DNA from 2 places in the Pontibacter kalidii genome. Region 1 is predicted to be linked to the other one. Evidence: riboswitches for the same ligand, from Rfam matches in the RefSeq annotation. Region 1 holds a riboswitch; the other holds the start of a gene.
What was found. Region 1 has a riboswitch for S-adenosylmethionine ahead of OH144_RS02505 (phosphoadenylyl-sulfate reductase). Riboswitches for the same ligand answer to the same signal wherever they lie in the genome.
Positions count from the first base shown of each region.

Region 2: it holds a riboswitch for S-adenosylmethionine, as region 1 does, so the genes downstream of both, OH144_RS09060 (Na+/H+ antiporter NhaC family protein) here and OH144_RS02505 (phosphoadenylyl-sulfate reductase) in region 1, are expected to answer to the same signal.

Region 1 is NZ_CP111079.1:596,022-600,231, forward strand. It holds gene OH144_RS02495 (sulfate adenylyltransferase subunit 1) at 1-599, opposite strand, end outside; gene cysD (sulfate adenylyltransferase subunit CysD) at 599-1,507, opposite strand; gene OH144_RS02505 (phosphoadenylyl-sulfate reductase) at 1,620-2,339, opposite strand; SAM riboswitch class I at 2,657-2,762, opposite strand; gene OH144_RS02510 (hypothetical protein) at 2,864-3,583, opposite strand; gene xrtN (exosortase N) at 3,719-4,210, opposite strand, start outside.
Region 2 is NZ_CP111079.1:2,109,583-2,113,792, reverse strand. It holds gene OH144_RS09070 (DUF819 family protein) at 1-264, shown strand, start outside; gene OH144_RS09065 (N-acetylmuramoyl-L-alanine amidase) at 688-1,608, opposite strand; SAM riboswitch class I at 1,781-1,883, shown strand; gene OH144_RS09060 (Na+/H+ antiporter NhaC family protein) at 2,130-3,470, shown strand; gene OH144_RS09055 (DUF58 domain-containing protein) at 3,619-4,210, opposite strand, start outside.

The DNA.
Region 1 (4,210 bases):
GGCCCCTGGTACCACGGCATGGTCAGCTCGGAGCCCTCCACAATGTTATCGCCTTTCAGGGCGCTCACAGGTATAAAGGTGATCTCTTTGGCGCGTAGCTTCCTGGCAAACTGCTTGTAGTCCTCCACAATCTGGTCGTATACCTGCTCATCATAGCCTACCAGGTCCATCTTGTTAATACAGATCACCAGGTGCGGGATACCCAGCAGCGAGGAGATGATGGAGTGGCGGCGTGTCTGCTCCTGCACGCCCTTACGGGCATCTACCAGGATGATGGACAGGTTGGAGTTAGAGGCACCTGTTACCATGTTGCGGGTATACTGGATATGGCCCGGCGCATCGGCGATGATGAACTTACGTCGCTCAGTGGAGAAGTACTTGTAGGCCACATCAATGGTGATGCCCTGCTCGCGCTCCGCCTTCAGGCCGTCCGTAAGTAAGGAAAGGTCTACCTGCCCGTCCTCATTTACGCGGCCGGAGCTCTCGATGGCTTCCAACTGGTCGGCGAAGATCTGCTTGGTGTCGTAGAGCAGGCGACCGATGAGTGTGCTCTTGCCGTCGTCTACGTTGCCGGCAGTAATAAATCGTAGTATGTCCATTAAAAGTATCCTCCTTTCTTACGGTCTTCCATCGCTGTCTCCGACAGTTTGTCGTCGATGCGGGTGGCGCCGCGCTCACTTATCTTTGACTCCAGAATCTCTGCAATTACCCCATCAATGTCGTGGGCTATACTTTCCACAGCGGCCGTACAGGTCATGTCGCCCACGGTGCGGAAACGCACCTGCTTGGTCACGACCACATCGTCGGGCTCCTGGAAAATAAAGTCAGACCAGGCCATCAGCTTGCCGTCGCGCACCAGGCACTCGCGCTCGTGGGTGTAGTAGATGTTTGGCAGGGCTATTCCCTCGCGTTTAATGTAGTTCCAAACGTCCAGCTCGGTCCAGTTAGAGATCGGGAACACGCGCACGTTCTCGCCTTTGGTGATGCGGCCGTTGTAGATGTTCCAGAGCTCGGGGCGCTGGCGCTTCGGATCCCACTGACCAAACTCGTCGCGCACCGAGAAGATGCGTTCCTTGGCGCGGGCCTTTTCCTCGTCGCGACGGGCACCGCCAATGCAGGCGTCAAAACCAAACTCCTCGATGGTCTCCAGCAAGGTATGGGTCTGCAGCGCGTTGCGGCTGGCATAGCGGCCCTTCGGCTCCGAAAGGTTCTTGCGTTTAATGGTTTCCTCCACGTTGCGCACGATCAGTTTCTCACCCAGGCGCTCGGCCAGCTCATCGCGGTAGCGGATCGCCTCCGGGAAATTGTGCCCGGTATCGATGTGCACCAGCGGGAACGGGAACTTGCCAGGGCGGAAAGCCTTCTCGGCCAGGCGTACCAAGGTGATGGAATCCTTGCCTCCGGAGAAAAGCAGGGCCGGCTTCTCGAATTGCCCCGCTACTTCGCGCATAATGTGGATCGCCTCTGCCTCCAGCTGATCGAGGTAATCCAGGTATCTTTTTGTCATATCTTTGTTCGTTGCTCGTTATTGGTTGTTAGTTATTAGTGGTTCGGTATCAGTAAACCCCAACTCTCTAACTCCTAAACTCCCCAACTCTCTAACTTGTAAACTTTCTAACTTATCTGGCGTGCAGCCCGCACTCTTTTTTTGAGTTATCCTCCCACCACCAGCGGCCGGCGCGGAAGTCCTCGCCCTCGGCAATGGCACGGGTGCACGGGGCGCAGCCAATGCTCACGAAGCCCTTGTCGTGCAACGGGTTGTATGGGATGTGCAGTGCTTTTACAGCTGCCCATACCTCGTCTAAAGTATAGTGCAGCAGCGGGTTATACTTGATGAGCTGGTGCGCCTCGTCCCACTCCAGTAGCTGCAGCTCCTGCCGCGCGCCCGATTGCTCGGAGCGGATGCCGGTAACCCATACCTGCACGCCCTGCAGGGCACGGTTCAGGGGCTCCACCTTGCGGATATAGCAGCACTGCTTGCGGTCATCGATGGAGTTGTAGAAGCTCATCGGGCCCTTTTCGTTCACCAGTTGCTCCACGGCCTCGTGCCTGGGGAAGTATACTTCTATCTTCTTTCTGTAACGCTGGTTTGTTTTGTGCAGCAGGGTATAGCTCTCGTTAAAGAGACGGCCGGTATCGAGGGTGAACACGCGGATCGGCAATTCCTGCTCAAAAATGTGGTGCGTAATGAGCTGGTCTTCAATACCCAGGCTGGAAGAGAAGGCGATGTTGCCGCTGAACTCCTCCGCCAGGTAGCGCAGGCCCTCAGCTGCCGGCAAACCGGCCATGGCAGCGCGCAAGGAGTCTAGCCGGGCCAGAAGTTCCTGTGATAAATCCATATAGCTAAAAGTTTGAATCTGTGATAAACTGGACTGCTAAATACAGTTTTCGATTAAATACTGCCGTTGCTCCACCTGTTACAGGTACAGCGGCAAAGGATGCTCTGCACTTGCTGCTGCTCCGCAGCAAAGCCTGATTCAAATCAGGGAAGGAGCAAGGTGAGGAGGTGCTTCGATCAGCACATACAACAACAGCAGCAACAGTACCCTTGCATGGTGCGGGCAGTATTGGGAATAATGGTAGCCTGAGCAGTGGTGAGGCCACGGCGGGCTATACTTGGTGCTGGTGTGTTCGTGTAGGTTTGCATTGCGTTGTCTATTTATATGCCCCGGACCAGCCGGGATAGGATTTGGCACCTTCCCCGACTTGGGAGGTTGCCAGAGGGTCAGGGAGCCTATTCTCTCGCCTCTTCTCTATAAATCTTTTACAGACGTTACCGTCCTTTTTACTAATGATGCAAAATTACATATTTTTCTGAACTGTGTAAATTTTGTGCGTAATTTATTCTGAAACAGGCGATAAATCAGCCTGCCAGCCTGGTTACGTACTTTACCAGCGAGCGCTTGGCAATGGGCAGCAGCGACTGCTCCAGCGGTACCGGAAAGGTAGACACGGCGGCAAAGGTGGCCGGGTTTGGCAGTTCCTTCCGCTCCTTTATCAGCTGCGCCTTCAGGTGCTCATGCGTCAGGGCCAGGCCGCGGCGCACGGTTTGCAGGTGCTGTGTGTTAATGCCCCTGTACTTCTCGTAGGTATTCTCAAAAACGGTGATGTGGTAGCTGTACACCCGGGTTTCCTTGCCGGGTAAACTCTCCAGGAAAAGGTAGCCCTCGTTGTGGTAAATAGGCGTGATGCCCACCGGGGTGATCTCGAGGTGGCGCTCCACGAAATCATACAGCTCTTTGCCCTCCTCCAGCGCCTGGCTGAAAAGCGGCGTGGCATATTGGATGATCTCCTCTATTTGCTCCATTGTTTCATCGTCCTGCACGATCTTCTCATACACCAGCTCCAGCTTCTCGAAGTCGGCGCGGCTGATGCGCTGCGGGAAAGACTCGTACACCAGTTGCTTGTGCTCCTTTACCTGCTTGAGATTGCGGTAATGCATGATCAGATCGGAGAAAATCGGGTAGAGGCGTTGTTTGCCAAACTCGGTTTTGGCGGCCTGCAGGTAGGCCAGCAGCAGGTATTTCTTGTACTCAAAATCCAGCAGCCCCTCGGTAAGCCAGTTGACAGGTAGGGTGTTCATAGGCCTTCAACTTTAATGGTTAATTGCTGTGCTATTAAACGAGAAAGGGGTGGGGGAGGGTTAGGGGGTAAAAAGACAGAAAGTACGGGAGGGGGCGTTGTTTTTATGGACATGCTCGATCTTTACCCGAACCCTTCATTCTTTTACACCAGCTACCGCTATGTGTAGGCTATTTGGGGAGGCTGCCTCCGGCGAGGTCCGGATCTGGTGCATGACCGAGCGGATAGCCCGGTGTAGCTCCTGCTTTTGTGCAACCGTCACGTTTACCATTTTATACTTTTCTTCTCCTTTTAGCATCCTGGTGCGCCAGTCCCATTGGTTGATGGTGCGGTGCTGGCCATTGTCCATCCACCAGGCCGTAAACAGCGTGTCTTTACCCTTTTGCAGCTCGCCCACATACACCGTGTTGCTGCCAACCTGCCGTTGCTGTACCTGCCGGAATGTATAGCCGCTCCCTTCCCAGCAAATGAGCGGGTGGTGCTCGGTCGAGTAAAAGGCCTGCACAGGTTTCAAGTACACCAGCACCTCCTGGTTACTATACTTGGTCACGCCATTATCCAAGCTTTCCATTTCAAAATCTGTTAGCTGGGGCACGGCTTGTTCGGTTGCCATCCATGGTTTTTTGCT
Region 2 (4,210 bases), 1.5 Mb from region 1:
CTGGTGGGCGCCTTCTGGATTACTTTTCACATCCTCATTATGCTGGTGGTGGCGCGTCTAATACGGGCACCGTTCTTTTATGTGGCGGTGGGCAGCCAGGCAAATATTGGCGGTGCGGCCTCGGCACCTATCGTGGCAGCGGCCTTTAACCGCTATCTGGCCCCGGTGGGCGTGCTGCTGGCCGTGTTGGGCTACGCAGTGGGTACATACGGCGCCTACATCTCCGGGCTGATCCTGCAGTACATCTGGAACCTGCTGGCGTAGAGAGTTTGGGAGTTAGAAAGTTTAGGAGTTAGAAAGTTTAGGAGTTAGAGAGTTAGAAGGTTAAAGTATAGCCTGGGTGCTTGACTCTATAAAGTATATAACCCAAGTTGCAGTATCTAATGCAGTGCAGGTGTAAACCCACCCCTAACCCCTCCAAGGTGGGGAAATCACCTGCTCTTTTGCAAAATTCCCCTCCTCTGGACTAGCCAAAACGCGAGTTTTGAGCTAGCGAGCGCAGCTCTCAGGGGTGGGTTAATCGCAAATCGATCTATAAAGTATAAGAGCACCGGCCCCGGTGGGAGAGTAGTGGTTCTCCTGCCGGGGCCGATGCTGTATAAAACAGGCTATTCCCGCTGCACTGTCTACAGCGAGTCTGGAGACTCGCCGCACACCCTGCATCACCGGCTGGATGCCGGCGCCAGCCTACAAGTACTTCTGGTACAGGTTGTAAAGTATGATCTTGTCTTTCTCCGTCAGCTCCATGTTCACCTCCTCCTGTACAAAGTGGAGCTTGAAGGCACGGATGGCGGCGGGCATGTCTCGGGTGTCGTAACCAATGATGCGGAGCGCCTCTTTGGGGTTAAAGTGCGGCGGAATGGTAGAGACGGAATCCAGGGGCTGCAGTACAAGCACGGGCGCTGTACCGGTGCTGTCGAGCACCGTAATCGGGGCGGCCGGCTGCAGGTACTGCTCCACTACGCCCTCATCGTACCACAGGCCGAAACCGTGCTCCGCCAGCCGCTTCCATGGGAACGTCTCGTTCGGGTCTACTTTTCGCACCGGGGCAATATCGGAGTGGCCGATGAAGTTCTCGGCAGGTATGTTGTGCTTTTCCTTCAGCATCGCCAAAACTTCCAGCAGGCTGTTGATCTGTGCTTCGGCAAAAGGCTCGGCTCCATTATTATCCAGCTCAATGCCGATGGAGGAGGAGTTAAGATCGGTGTTATTTCCCCAGCGGCTATTGCCCCCGTGCCAGGCGCGCAGGTTGTCGTTGAGCATGTGGTATACCTTGCCGTCGCGGCCGATCACGTAATGTGCGCTAACCTGCGTTTTTGGCATGGTAAAGGTCTTCAGCGTATGCTCCGTTGAGTTCTGGGCCGTGTGGTGGATCACGACATAGTTAGCCTTTCGCATGCTGAAGTTGGTAGTACCTACCCAGTGCTCGCCAAGTGGCAGCGTCGACTCCTTTGGGTTGATGGCGGGCACGGTGCGCAGCTGTTTCGTATAGGCTTTCAGCTGTTTCTTATGCGCACGGTTGGTGCTGGCGTAAGGGTTGGGGGAGCAACTGTAGAGGCTGGCGCTGGCCAGGAGCAGCGCGAAAAGGGCCGTAGAGGTGAATTTCATGTGAATTGTCAGGGATAGTGTGTTCTGAAGTATAAACTTGTGGGAAATTAACTTTAGATGCAAGTTCTAACACTGAACTATCAGGATTAGAAGTATAAACTTTAGGAGAACTTCCCCTCCGGGTTTGATTTTCTAGCCGTGCTGGCTTTACCTTTGCAGTATCTTTATGCAAGATTTATAAAGAAGAGGGGAGAGAGCAGGCTCAGCGAACCTCTAGCAACCACGGCCCCGGCCGTAAAGGTGCTAACACCTGCCCAATTTGGGACCTATAAATTTAACTTCATGCGCTTACTACAACAGCTTCCCGTTTTTATATCCCGTGTCTTTACCGCACTAGCAGCGCCTAAGCCTGCTTGTTGTTGTTATTGTTGTTGTTAAAGGCTATACTCCTCTACAACTGCCTTGGCGCAAACCGCAGGGGCTTCCACACTAACAAAGACATTAAGATTTCCATTTTAGGGGCGTAAGAAGCCAAAGTCGCCGTTAAGCATTTCGTGCCTGCTTCCCGCTCTATCGTTTACATGCAACATATTCAAAAAACTGGCGGTTGGGCCCTGGTGCCTTTCCTGGTGTTTGTGCTCACCTTTCTAGGCGCAGGCATTTTCTTAAACGATTTTTATGCCCTGCCTGCACCGGTGGCGGTGGTATTGGGCATCATCTCCGCCTTCTTTCTACTTCGGGGCTCCACAGAGGCCAAGGTAGCAGCGCTTATCAGGGGCTGCGGCGATTCCAAGATCATCACCATGTGCCTGATCTACCTGCTTGCCGGGGCTTTTGCCACGGTAACAAAGGCTGTGGGCGGTGTGGATGCTACCGTAAACCTGGGACTGAGCGTGCTGCCGGTACAGTACCTGGGCCTTGGCGTATTTCTGCTGGCGGCCTTCCTGTCAACGGCCACGGGAACATCGGTGGGGGCTATTGTGGCTCTAGCGCCTATCGCGGTGGGGCTCGCCGAGCAAAGTCAAACGTCTATGCCCTTGCTGCTGGGCGCGCTGTTGGGAGGCGCCATGTTTGGCGATAACCTCTCCTTTATTTCCGATACCACTATTGCCGCCACGCAAACACAGGGTTGCAGCATGCGCGACAAGTTTAGGGTAAACATCCTGATCGCTGGCCCTGCTGCCCTGGTTACGGTGGTGCTGTTGCTCCTCACAGGCTGGAACACGGCAGGAGCGGTGGAGGCGCAGCTCCCGGAACTGCAGGCGGCTAATTTCTGGCAGATCGTGCCTTACCTGTTGGTCATCGCCTTGGCTGTATCAGGCATAAATGTGTTTGTGGTCCTCATTCTGGGTACTTTGGCTTCCGGAGCTGTAGGGCTGTGGCAGGGCCAACTGGAGGTGCTGGCTTTTGGCAAAAGCGTCTACGAGGGCTTCACGGGTATGACCGAGATCTTCCTGCTCTCCATGCTCACGGGCGGGCTGGCCCGGATGGTCAGCGAGGCGGGCGGCATTGCCTTCCTGCTGAAAAAAGTTAGCAAGGCCGCCAGCGGGTTTCGCTCGGCACAGGTCGGCATCCTGTCGCTGGTAGGGGGCACGAACACGGCCATTGCCAATAACACGGTTTCTATCGTCGTGACGGGGCAGGTGGTGAAGGAGATCAGCCAGGAGTATAGTATAGATAAACGCAAAACCGCCGCGCTGCTCGATATTGCCTCCTGTGTGGTGCAGGGGCTGCTGCCTTATGGTGCCCAGATCCTGATGCTGGTCAGCTTTTCGAACGGGCAGCTGAACTTCCTGGACCTCTGGTCCTCGGCCTGGTACCTGTACTTGTTGCTGCTGTTCAGCCTGCTGGCCATCTATACGCCTTTCGTAGATAAGTACCTGCAAAAGCAGCCTGCGGCAGAGCAGGCTGTGGCGGTGTAAGTACAGGAGCTAAGTATCAGTACTCCATTTTAAAAAGTATAACGAAAACTAACGCTATCGAAAAATTTTTACTCTCACCTTTATACACGCCACTATTCTAACTTTACTAACCTAACCAAAAAAGGGAGACAAGCTTTGTCTCCCTTTTTTATATCAAACCGCGGGCCTTCAGCTCCAGGTATTTGTTAATCGTGTTCGCCGTCAGGTCTTTTGGCGGGGTGAGGATGGCGTGAATACCATGCAGTTGCAGCTCCTTCACGATCTGCCTTTTGTCGTGGCTGAACTTTTGGGCGATGGCTTTGGTGTATACTTCCTCGGTGCTGGTGGCGGGTTGGTGCAGCAGGCTGTGCAGCTCCGTGTTCTCGAAGAAGATCACCACCAGCAGGTGATTCTTAGCCAGCGCCCGCAGGTAGGGCAGCTGGCGCTGCGCGCCGTTCAGCGTCTCGAAGTTGGTGAAGAGCAGAAGCAGGCTGCGTTGTTTTATCGTATGGCGCACAGTGGCGTAAAGCCGCTCGAAGTCGGTTTCCTGGAACAGCGTTTTCTGGTTGTAGAGCAGCTCCAGGATACGGCGCAGCTGATCCGACTTGCGCTGTGCGGGCAAGATGTTGCTTATCTTGTTTGAGAAGGTGATGACTCCTGCTTTGTCCTGCTTTTTCATGGAGATGCTGGAGATGACCAGGGAGGCGTTGATGGCATAATCCAGCAAGGTTAGTCCCTCGAATGGCATCTGCATCGCGCGG